DNA from 2 places in the Microbacterium panaciterrae genome. Region 2 is predicted to be linked to the other one. Evidence: predicted binding sites of a transcription regulator. Region 2 holds the regulator's gene; the other holds the start of a gene.
The links. Region 2 encodes LexA, which represses DNA repair genes until DNA is damaged. Its sites were predicted from a motif close to TCGAACANNTGTTCGA; they were not measured.
Positions count from the first base shown of each region.

Region 1: a site for LexA is predicted at 794-809, ahead of ABD882_RS01430 (HNH endonuclease signature motif containing protein). Genes of this name have one in related genera too.

Region 1 covers NZ_BAABGP010000003.1:308,824-314,591, forward strand. The annotation lists gene ABD882_RS01430 (HNH endonuclease signature motif containing protein) at 1-735, opposite strand, end outside; gene ABD882_RS01435 (enoyl-CoA hydratase/isomerase family protein) at 880-1,650, opposite strand; gene paaE (1,2-phenylacetyl-CoA epoxidase subunit PaaE) at 1,672-2,919, opposite strand; gene paaD (1,2-phenylacetyl-CoA epoxidase subunit PaaD) at 2,919-3,404, opposite strand; gene paaC (1,2-phenylacetyl-CoA epoxidase subunit PaaC) at 3,398-4,246, opposite strand; gene paaB (1,2-phenylacetyl-CoA epoxidase subunit PaaB) at 4,243-4,548, opposite strand; gene paaA (1,2-phenylacetyl-CoA epoxidase subunit PaaA) at 4,548-5,534, opposite strand; gene paaI (hydroxyphenylacetyl-CoA thioesterase PaaI) at 5,629-5,768, shown strand, end outside.
Region 2 covers NZ_BAABGP010000024.1:26,223-31,990, reverse strand. The annotation lists gene ABD882_RS16700 (methylenetetrahydrofolate reductase) at 1-736, shown strand, start outside; gene metE (5-methyltetrahydropteroyltriglutamate--homocysteine S-methyltransferase) at 774-3,095, shown strand; gene lexA (transcriptional repressor LexA) at 3,161-3,847, opposite strand; gene ABD882_RS16685 (LysM peptidoglycan-binding domain-containing protein) at 4,116-4,487, shown strand; gene ABD882_RS16680 (histidinol-phosphate transaminase) at 4,535-5,620, shown strand; gene hisB (imidazoleglycerol-phosphate dehydratase HisB) at 5,617-5,768, shown strand, end outside.

The DNA.
Region 1 (5,768 bases), on a different contig from region 2:
GGCGCGGCCCAAAGTGAGCCCCCGGTTCCGGTTCGCGCGGGAATCCTCCGGTTCGGCACCGTCGGGGTCTACCGCGAGCATCAACGCCCGCGCATAGTCGGCGAGCTCATCGGTGGTGGGGGCGGGGCCCGGGCGCCCGTGCTCATCACGCAGGTCCAACCCGCGGGCGGTGTCCGCCAGGAGCTGATCCACCGCGTCGCGTTCAGCAGTGCTGATCCGGTTCCCGGCCCGCTGCACTGGGCCGGTCGCGGCCAGCAGCCCGGCCACGGATACCACCCCGTCCCGCAACGCGTCACCGAGCGCCGGGTACCGAGCGGGCAGTAAATCCCCCGTGGACAACTGCGAGCCCTGCCCTGGTACACAGCGTCCGCGGCGGTCACGTAGCGGCAGGCGGTGCCCGTGTCCACCCGCAACGTCCGCCGCAGCAGTTCGGTCACATCCCGACACCCCGCCGCCGACGACACCCGTTCCGCGGACAGCCGACAATCCCGATCCTGCACCTGCCCGGTCACGGTGGTGATCACCGCGTCCAACCGGCGTTGCACCACCCCCAACACCTGCAGCAACTGCACCAGTTCCGGAGCCGTAGCCCCCTCGAACTGGCGGCCCATCTCCGCCGACGCGCAGACACCCTCGAGCAGCTGCTCCAACTGCTGCAGGGTGTTCGTCGCGGTCGATGTCATACCCCCATCCAAATAGGGGCCACCGACATTCAAACCCCAGATCCCGATACATAACCGAACTGTGTAGAACTCATGCGAAGTCGTCCCTGTGGGGAACCAACACGGCCACGCCGAAGAGCCCTTCGACAAGCTCAGGGACCGGGCCGACCGAGGCTCAGACACCCGGCCGACCGACGGGCTCAGGGACCGGCGACCCTCAGCGGCCCTCGAACTGCGGCGGGCGCTTCTCCTGGAAGGCGGCGAAGCCCTCGCGGTAGTCGTCGGTGTCGCACAGCGCGGCCTGCGCCGCGTTCTCCTGCCGCATCGAATCCCACAGGCCCAGGCGCTGGTCGCGGAGGGCCGCGACGAGCCGCTTGCTCGCGACGAACGCCGCCGTCGCTCCGGCCGCCGCACGCTCGGCGGCGGCCAGGGTCGTGTCGAGCAGCTCGCCGGCGGGCAGGACCTGCGAGAACAGTCCGGCGGCGACGGCCTCGGATCCGCTCATCAGCCGTCCGGTGTAGATGAGGTCCAGGGTGCGGTGCGCGCCGAGCCGCTCCACGAACAGCGCGTGCCCGCCGGAGTCGAGGGTGGCGCCGAGGGCCGCGAACGGGGATCCGATCTTCGCGGTGTCGGCCAGGTAGACGACGTCGGTCGCGATGAGCAGCCCGAGGCCCACGCCCAGGCAGGCACCCTGCGCGGCCGCGAACGTCGGCGCGGGGAACGCCGACATCCGCTGCAGCACCGGGGTGACGAGCCCGTCCAGATAGCCCATCACGTCGTCATCGCGAGGGTCGACGCCGGCGATGTCGCGGCCCGCGCAGAACGCGCGCCCCTCGCCGCGCAGCACCAGGGCGCGCACGCCCGCCCGCGCCGCCTCGGCATACGCGTCGCCGAGGTCGCGCACGGCCTGCTCGTCGAGCGCGTTGAGCTTGGCGGGGTTGTTCAGCACGACGTGCGCGACCGCGCCGTCGATGTCGAGGTCGATCATGGATCTCTCCCTAAGCGAGGCTCAGACGTCGTAGTCGACGACGACCCGGTCCGAGGTGGGGTGGGACTGGCAGGTGAGCACGTAGCCGCGTTCGAGCTCGTCCTTCTCGAGCGCGTAGTTCTCCGTCATCGTGACGGATCCGTCGACCAGGCGCGCCCGGCAGGTGCCGCACACGCCGCCCGCGCAGGCGAACGGCACGTCGGGTCGCACGCGCAGCGCTGCGTTCAGGATCGACTCGTTCGCCGACACCGGGCTCTGCACCGTGCCGGACTGGCCGTCGAGCGTGAACTCGATCGTGCGCACGGGCTCGTCCTCGCGGACCACGACGGGGCGTCCCTCATCGGGCCGCTCCTGGCCCGGCTCGCCCGTGGTGAACAGCTCGTAGCGGATGTGCGCGGGTTCCACGCCGATGTCGGCGAGGGTGTCGCGGCACAGCTGCACGAGATCGAAGGGCCCGCAGAGGAACCATTCGTCCACGGTGCCCGGCAGCACGAGTCCGTCCAGGATCCCGCGCAGCCGCTCCTCGTCGATCCGCCCGGAGAGCAGCGGTGCAGAGCGCTGCTCGCGGGTGAGCACGTGGTGCACGGCGAACCGGGCGGGATAGCGGTCCTTGAGGTCGGCGATCTCGTCCAGGAACATCACGTCCATGGTCGAACGGTTCGTGTAGACCAGCGTGAAGGCGCTCGTCTCGGATCGGGCGAGAACGGTCGCCGCGAGCGCCATGAGCGGGGTGATCCCGCTTCCGGCGGCGATGCCGGCCACATGCGCTCCGTCGAGGGCGGCGAGGGTCGAGGTGAACCCGCCCTGCGGGCTCATCACGTCGATCATCCCGCCGGGCCGCAGCTCCTGCTGCGCCCAGGTGGAGAACCGGCCGCCGTGATCGCGTTTGATCGCGACGCTGATGGAGCCGGAGCCGGTCGACGGATCCAGCGCGGGCGGGCGGCACAGCGAATAGGAGCGGCGCACCTCGCGCCCGTCGATCTCGGCCCGCAGCGCCACGTGCTGGCCGGCGAGGTAGTCGAACTCCCCGGTGAGCTCGTCGGGCACCGCGAAGGTGACCTCGATCGCGTCGTGCGTGAGCGGGCGCACCTCCTGGACGGCGAGGGTGTGGAACCGGGCCCGCCGACGGGCGGGTTCGACGCCCACCGATCCGGGATTCGTGGAGGGGCCGCCGACGACGCTGTTCAGGAGCGCTCCGGCGATCCGCTCGGACTCGTCCTCGGTGCCGGCCTGCGCCTGCTGCGGAGCGCTCAGGTGCCAGAGCGCCATCAGATCACCTTGAAGTGGTCGAAGGGCTCGAGGCAGGCGCGGCACTCGTAGAGCGCCTTGCACGAGGTCGAGCCGAAGCGCGAGATCTCCCGGGTGTCCAGCGACCCGCAGCGGGGGCAGCGCACACCGAGCGCGATCCGCACCGGTCCGCCGTGTCTAGCCTTTCCGGTCGGCGGCGCGATGCCGTACTCGGTGAGCTTGCGCTTGCCGTCCTCGCTCATCCAGTCCGTGGTCCAGGCGGGCGCGAGCACGAGCCGCACCTCCACGTCCTCGAACCCGACACGGGTGAGCGCGAGCAGGACGTCGTCGCGGATCGCGTCCATCGCCGGGCAGCCGCTGTACGTCGGGGTGATGTCCACCCGGATCCGGTCTCCGTCGACCGCGACGTCGCGCAGCACTCCGAGGTCCTCGATCGTGAGCACGGGAACCTCCGGATCTTTCACCGCGGCGGCCGCCTCCCAAGCGCGCTCGCGCAGCGTCACCATGTCTCCCCCGGGTGGCGGCGGGCGAGCACCTGCATCTCGGAGAGGATGTGGCCGAGCCCGGTGGCGTGGGATCCGTGCCTGCCGCCGCCGGCGGAGACGCTCTGGGACAGTCGCAGGGACGCGAGCAGCTCGTCCAGCTCGGCCTCGGCGAACACCGCGTCCACGACGGCGTCGAAGCCGTCCCGCAGGGAGGAGGGCCGCACAGCCGCGCCGCCGAGGCGGTCGATCAGATCGTCGTCCCGGAAGAGCTCGGCCGAGTACGGCCAGACGTCGCCGAACGCGCGGATGATCCGCGTCCGGGATTCGTCGGTGCCGCCGGCCAGACGCAGCACCCACTGCACGGCGTGGTCGCGGTGGTAGTCGACCTCCTTGACCGCCTTCTCGGCGATCGCGGCGAACGTCGCGTCGGTGCTGCCCCGCAGCGCGGAATACAGCTCGAGCATGTAGGTGCTGACGAGGAACTGACGCGCGATGGTCTGCGCGAAGTCGCCATTCGGCTGCTCCACGAGCCAGCTGCTGCGGAACCCGGCCTCATCGCGGAAATACGCGAGGTCGTCCTCGCTGCGCCCGTCCCAGCTGCCGGCATAGCGCAGGAAGGACCGCGCATGCCCGAGCAGGTCCAGCGCGATGTTGCCAAGCGCGATGTCCTCCTCCAGCTCGGGCGCGCGGGTGATCCACTCGCCGAGCTGCTGGGAGAGGATCAGCGCGTCGTCACCGAGCCACAATGCGTACTCGGCGATGTCGGCGGAGGCCGCCCGCTCCCCCGATCCGGAGAGTTCCGCAGAGAGGGCGAGCTCCTCCACGGAGACGTCGCCGTGCGGGTCGAGGTCGTGGGCGCTCACAGGTGCGGCACCCCCTCGGACGCCGTGTAGTACACGGCGTGGCGGTAGTTCTTGCCGGCCGGGCTCTCGAAGAACGCGCCCTTGTCATCGGGGTCGCTGGTGGTGATCGCGTCGGCCTCGACCACCCAGATCGAGGTGCCTTCGTTGCGCCGGGTGTACAGGTCGCGGGCGTTGCGGATCGCCATCTCGGCGTCGGGAGCGTGCAGGGATCCGACGTGCACGTGGCTCAGTCCGCGATTCGCGCGCACGAACACCTCGAACATGGGCCAGCTCTCCTCGGGCGAGGCTCCGGGCGTCGTCATCACGCGGCCTTCCCTTCCGCTGGTCCCTGAGCCTGTCGAAGGGCCCGCTTGCGGGCATACTCGGCGGCGGCCTCGCGCACCCAGGCGCCCTCCTCGTGCGCGTCGCGGCGGCGCTGCAGCCGCTCCGCGTTGCACGGCCCGTTGCCGCGGACGACCTCGAAGAACTCGTCCCAGTCGATCTCACCCATCTCGTACAGCCCGGTCTCCTCGTCGAAGCGCAGCTTCGGATCCGGCAGCGTCACGCCGAGGATCTCGGCCTGCGGCACCAGCATGCCGACGAAGCGCTGACGCAGGTCGTCGTTCGAGAAGCGCTTGATCTTCCACTGCATCGACTGCGCCGAGTTCGGCGACTGGTCATCCGGCGGGCCGAACATCGCCAGCGCCGGCCAGTACCACCGGTTCACGGCGTCCTGCGCCATCTCGCGCTGCGCCTCGGATCCCTGCATGAGCGTGAGCAGGATCTCGAAGCCCTGACGCTGGTGGAACGACTCCTCTTTGCAGATGCGCACCATCGCGCGGCCGTACGGACCGTAGGAGGCGCGGCACAGCGGCACCTGGTTGCAGATCGCGGCACCGTCGACGAGCCAGCCGATCGCCCCCATGTCCGCCCAGGTGGGCGTGGGGTAGTTGAAGATCGACGAGTACTTCGCCTTGCCGTCGATGAGCTGCTGCATCATCTCGTCGCGCGTGATGCCGAGGGTCTGCGCGGCGGAGTAGAGGTAGAGGCCGTGCCCCGCCTCGTCCTGCACCTTCGCCATCAGGATCGCCTTGCGCTTCAGGCTCGGCGCACGGCTGATCCAGTTGCCCTCCGGCTGCATGCCGATGATCTCGGAGTGCCCGTGCTGGGCGATCTGCCGGATCAGCGTCTTGCGATACGCCTCGGGCATCCAGTCGCGCGGCTCGATGCGCTGCTCGTTCGCGATGAGCTCGTCGAACACCGACTGCGCGTCGCCGTCGATCATCAGGGAAACCTGTGGGGTGGTCATCCTCGACTCCTCCTAGAATTACCTACCGTTCGTCCAGTTATTATGGCACACTCGTATCGTTCGCAGAAGAACCACCGAGTTCGAAGGAGAGCCGATGACGGAAACGAGCCTGGACCGCACGGATTCCACGGGGATCGGATCGATGCGGCCGATGATGCGCCGGGATCGCGCCTCGGCCGCTCTCGGCATGCGCGTCGAAGTCGACGAGCCCGGCCGCGCCGTCGTGTCGATGAC
Region 2 (5,768 bases):
GGTCGAGCCGCTCGCGCACCTCACCTGCGTCGGCAGCACCTACGCGGGCGCCTCGCGGCTGATCCGGGAGTTCCTCGATGCCGGGATCCTCAGCTTCCTCGCCCTGCGCGGGGACCCGCCCCTCGATGAGAGCGAGCCGTTCCTCGGCGACCTGGAGAGCTCGGCGCAGCTGGTGCAGCTGATCGATCGCGCGCAGGCCGAGCGCGCGCCGTACCAGGAACGGCCCATCCCCGGGGTGCCGGGCGCCGTGCAGGTCACCCCGCGCAAGAAGGTCAACATCGCGGTCGCCACCTACCCGAACGGACACCCGCGGTCCGTGCACCGCAACCAGGACGTCGAGGCGCTGCTGGCCAAGCAGGCGGCCGGAGCAACCCTTGCGATCACGCAGCTCTTCTTCCACGCCGACGACTACTTCGCGTTCGTTGAGCGCGCCCGTCGCGCGGGCGTGACGATCCCGATCCTGCCCGGGATCATGCCGATCACGTCTCCGGCACGGCTGAACCGGGTGCTGGAGCTGAGCGGCGAAGAGCTGCCCGCCGAGCTGTCCATCGCACTCGAGGTCGAACCCACCGTCGAGGGGCGCACCCAGATCGGCATCGCGCAGGCGGCCGCGCTCGTGCGCGAGCTCGTCGACGGCGGAGCGCCCGGTGTGCACCTGTACGCGTTCAACCAGCACCGCACCGTGCTCGGCGTCCTCGAGGACGCCGGCATCCTCCAATCCACCAGCGCGCGCTGAGCCGCACCCTTCCCCCCTTCCGTCAGAGAGGACCGTCATGACCGCATTCCCCGAGGGCACCGTCCTGGGCTATCCCCGAATCGGCCGCAAGCGCGAGCTCAAGAAGGCCGTCGAGGCGTTCTGGGGCGGACGGATCGACGAGGCCGAGCTGGAGAGCACTGCCGCAGGACTCCGCGCGGCCACCCGCGAGCGCCTCGCCGTGCAGGGACTCGGACGTGCCGACTCGGCGATCCCGGAGTCGTTCTCGTACTACGACCAGGTGCTGGATGCCGCCGTGACGGTCGGCGCGATTCCCGCCCGGTTCGAGGATCTGCGCTCCGCCGACGGCACGATCGGCCTGCCCGCGTACTTCACGATCGCCCGCGGCGAGGGGGAGCGCGCCCCGCTCGAGATGACGAAGTGGTTCGACACGAACTACCACTACCTGGTCCCCGAGATCGGGCCCGACACCGTGTTCTCGCTCTCGAGCGACCGGATCCTGCGTCAGGTGCAGGAGGCGGCGCAGGCCGGCTTCCGCACCCGTCCGGTGATCGTCGGTCCCGTCACGTTCCTCGCGCTGGCGAAGGCCGCGGACGAGGCGCCGGAGGGCTTCGATCCGCTGTCCCGCCTCGACGACCTGGTGCCCGTCTACGCCGAGCTGCTCACGGCGCTGAAGGCCGCGGGCGCCGAGTGGGTGCAGATCGATGAGCCCGCCCTGGTCAGCGAGTCCCTGCCGGCCTCCGTCGCAGAGCTCGGCGCCGCGGCCGCACGCGCCTACGCGGTGCTCGGCGGACTCGCCGAGCGCCCGGCGATCTTCGTCGCTGCGCCCTACGCGGCGCTGGACGCCAACCTCGCCGTGCTCGCCGCCGCTCCGATCGAGGCGATCGGCCTCGACCTCGTCCGCGGCACGGTCCCGGCCGCCGTCGCGGGCCTCGCGGACAAGGTGCTCGTCGGCGGTGTGATCGACGGGCACAACATCTGGCGCGGCGACCTCGCCGCGGCCTTCGACACGCTCGAGGCGCTGCGCGGCCTCGGTGCCGCGGGCGTCGCGGCGTCCACCTCCACGTCGCTGCAGCACGTGCCGCACGACGTCGAGGACGAGACCAAGCTCGACGCGCGCCTGCTCGCCTGGCTCGCCTTCGCCGACCAGAAGGTCGCGCAGGTGACCACGCTCGCCCGCGGCCTCGCCGAAGGACGCGACGCGATTGCCGGCGAGCTGGACGCCGCCTCTGCGGCCCTCGCCGACCGCCTGAGCGCACCCGGAGTGCGCGTCGACGCCGTCCGCGACCGCACCGCCGCACTGACCGGCGCCGACTTCGACCGCGGCGACTACGACGCCCGGGTCGCGGCGCAGGAGAGCGCGCTGGCGCTGCCGGCGCTGCCGCTCACCACGATCGGATCCTTCCCGCAGACCGGCGACATCCGCCGCGCCCGCGCGCAGTTCATCCGCGGCGAGATCACCGCGGACGAGTACGACGGGTTCCTCCGCGAGGAGATCGGCCGTGTCGTCGCGCTGCAGGAGGAACTGGGCCTCGACGTGCTCGTGCACGGCGAGCCGGAACGCAACGACATGGTGCAGTACTTCGCCGAGAATCTCGACGGCTTCGACGTCACCGAGAACGGCTGGGTGCAGTCGTACGGATCCCGCGCGACCCGTCCGTCGATCCTCTGGGGCGATGTGTCCCGCCCGGCGCCGATCACCGTCGCCTGGTCGCAGTACGCGCAGTCGCTCACCGCGAAGCCGATGAAGGGCATGCTGACCGGGCCGGTCACGATCCTCGCCTGGTCGTTCGTGCGCGACGACCAGCCGCTCGCCGAGACCGCCAACCAGGTCGCTTTGGCGCTGCGCGACGAGATCGCCGACCTCGAGGAGGCCGGCATCGCGGTCATCCAGGTCGACGAGCCCGCGCTGCGCGAGCTGCTGCCGCTGAAGAAGGCCGATCAGCCGGCGTATCTGGACTGGTCCGTCGCGTCCTTCCGCCTCTCCACGGCGGGTGCGGCGACCGCCACGCAGGTGCACACGCACCTCTGCTACTCGGAGTTCGGCGTGGTGATCGACGCGATCCGCGCCCTCGACGCCGACGTGACCTCGATCGAGGCCGCGCGCAGCCGCATGGAGGTCGTCACCGACATCGCCGCCAGCGGTTTCGACCATGGGATCGGCCCGGGTGTCTACGACATCCACTCGCCGCGCGTGCCGCAGACCACCGAGATCGAGGCGCTGCTGCGGCGTGCGGTCGAGGAGATCCCGACACGTCAGCTCTGGGTCAACCCGGACTGCGGTCTGAAGACCCGCGGCTACGAGGAGACGAACGCCTCGCTGCGCAACATCGTCGAGGCCACCCGCCGCGTCCGTGAGGACATCGTCGTCGCGGTCTGACCGCCACACGAAGAAGAGGCCGCCCCGGGAATCATCCCGGGGCGGCCTCTGCCGCGTGACGTGGATCAGACGGCGCGCAGCACCGCCACGAGCTTGCCGAGGATCACGGCGTCGTCGCCGAGGATGGGCTCGAACGCGCTGTTGCGGGGGAGCAGCCAGACATGGCCGTCGCGCCGGCGGAACGTCTTCACCGTGGCCTCGCCGTCGATCATCGCGGCCACGATCTCACCGTTCTCCGCGGTGTTCTGCGAGCGGATGACGACCCAGTCGCCGTCGCAGATCGCGGCATCGATCATGGACTCTCCGGAGACCTTCAGCATGAACAGTTCGCCCTTGCCCACCAGCTGGCGGGGGAGGGGGAAGATCTCCTCGACCTGCTGCTCGGCCGTGATCGGCACGCCGGCGGCGATCCGGCCGACGAGGGGCACCAGGGCCGCATCGCCGACGGACGGAGCAGCGTCCGCCGGATTCTCGCCGGACAGGGCCGGCAGATCGATCAGCACCTCCATGGCGCGCGTCTTGCCGGCGTCGCGGCGCAGATAGCCGCTCAGCTCGAGCTGCCCGAGCTGATGCGTCACGCTGCTCAGCGACTTCAGGTTCACGGCGTCGCCGATCTCGCGCATGCTCGGCGGATACCCGTTGCGTGCGATCGACGTCTGGATGACCTCGAGGATCGCCATCTGCTTCGCGCTCAGGCTCTTCCGGCGCCGCGTCCGCGGGGCCTCGGGCTCAGGGCTCGCGCTGCCGTTCATGACATCTCCTTCGATTCGAATGTCGGTGGTCCGTGGTGAGGTCTGTATATCGAAACCGTATCCGAGAGAGACACGGATTCGGAAGATCTGTTCGAGCGTGTCGGAGATGTCGTGGAAGCGATGTTCGAAGAACGCTTGACAGATGTTCGAAGTCGAAAGTATCTTCGGAACGTAGGTTCGTCTCCCCAGAGGCCGGAGCGGATGTTCCCTCAGACAGAGGGACTCCCTCCGGGGGAGCGGACCGACAGCACAATTAAGGAGAAGCACCATGAGCAGCATCACCTTCGCCCCGTCGCTCGGTTCCGCCGGAGTCTCCGGAACGCGTCTGCGGATCACGGCGCGCGGTCGGCGCGTGCTGGCCGCGCTGGTGACGCTCCCGATCGCGGCGGCGATCGCGTTCGCTGCGGTGAGCGGCGGTTCGGCGCTCGCGTCCGGCGAGCTGACCGGCGCCAACACCTTCGCCACGGTCACCGTGCAGTCCGGCGACACGCTCTGGTCCATCGCGGGCGAGGTCGCGCCGAAGGTCGACCCCCGCGACGTGGTCGCCGCGATCTCGAAGCTGAACCTCATCGACGGCGGCGTGATCAGCGTCGGCCAGCACCTCGCGATCCCCGCGCAGTACTCCACGGCGGGGCGCTGACGCGTCATCCGACGTCATAGCCACGTGGCGCCGCTTAGCATTGCAGGGTGACTGTCTCGCTCGACGACCTCCCGCTCCGCGACGATCTCCGCGGCCTGCGCCCGTACGGCGCACCGCAGGCGCCCCTCCCGGTGGCGCTCAACGTGAACGAGAACACGCATCCCGTGCCGGACGCGGTGGCGAGCGACATCCTCGACGACATCGCGGTGGCGCTGCGCGACGTGAACCGGTACCCGGACCGGGAGTTCACCGAACTTCGCGAGGCATTCGCTGGCTACCTGGGTCACGGTCTTGAGGCGTCCAACATCTGGGCCGGCAACGGCTCGAACGAGGTGCTGCAGCACATCCTGCAGGCGTTCGCCGGTCCCGGCCGCACCGTGTTCGGATTCGCCCCCACCTACTCGATGTATCCGCTGCTCGCGCAGGGCACCGGGGCTCGATGGGTCGCCGGGGTGCGGCACCCCGACTACGAGCTCACCGTGGCCGAAGCCGTCGCGCAGGTCGAGGAGCATCAGCCCGACGTGATCCTGCTGTGCGCCCCGAACAACCCGACCGGCACGCCCCTGCCGATCGACGTCATCGAGGCCGTCTACGAGGCCGCCCGGGGCATCGTGATCGTGGACGAGGCGTACCAGGAGTTCGCTCCGAAGGACTCGCCCTCGGCCCTGACGCTGCTCGAGGGGCGCCCGCGTCTCGCCGTGTCGCGCACCATGAGCAAGGCGTTCGCGTTCGCCGGTGCGCGCGTGGGTTATCTCGCCGCGGACCCGGCCTTCATCGATGCGCTGCGGCTCGTCCGGCTGCCCTATCACCTGAGCGCTCTCACACAGGCCGCCGCCATCGCCGCCCTGCGCAACGCCCCGACCATGCTCGCCATGGTCGACGAGATCGTGGCGCAGCGGGACCGCATCTCAGCGACCCTCGAGGCGCTGGGCTACGAGCCGCACCCGTCCTGGTCGAACTTCGTGCTGTTCGGCGGTGTCGCCGATCCCGCCGCGACCTGGCAGGCGCTGTACGACAAGGGCGTGCTGATCCGCGACGTCGGAATCCCCGGCCACCTCCGGGTCACCGCGGGCACCGAGGCGGAGACGACCGCATTCCTGGAGGCGCTGGCCTCGGTAGGATCGGCGTCATGACCGCTCGCATCGCCCGCCGCACCCGCTCGACGTCCGAGTCGACGGTCGAGCTCGAGCTGAACCTCGACGGCACCGGCCAGAGCCACATCGACACCTCCGTGCCGTTCTTCGACCACCTGCTCACCGCCTTCGCGAAGCACTCGCTCAC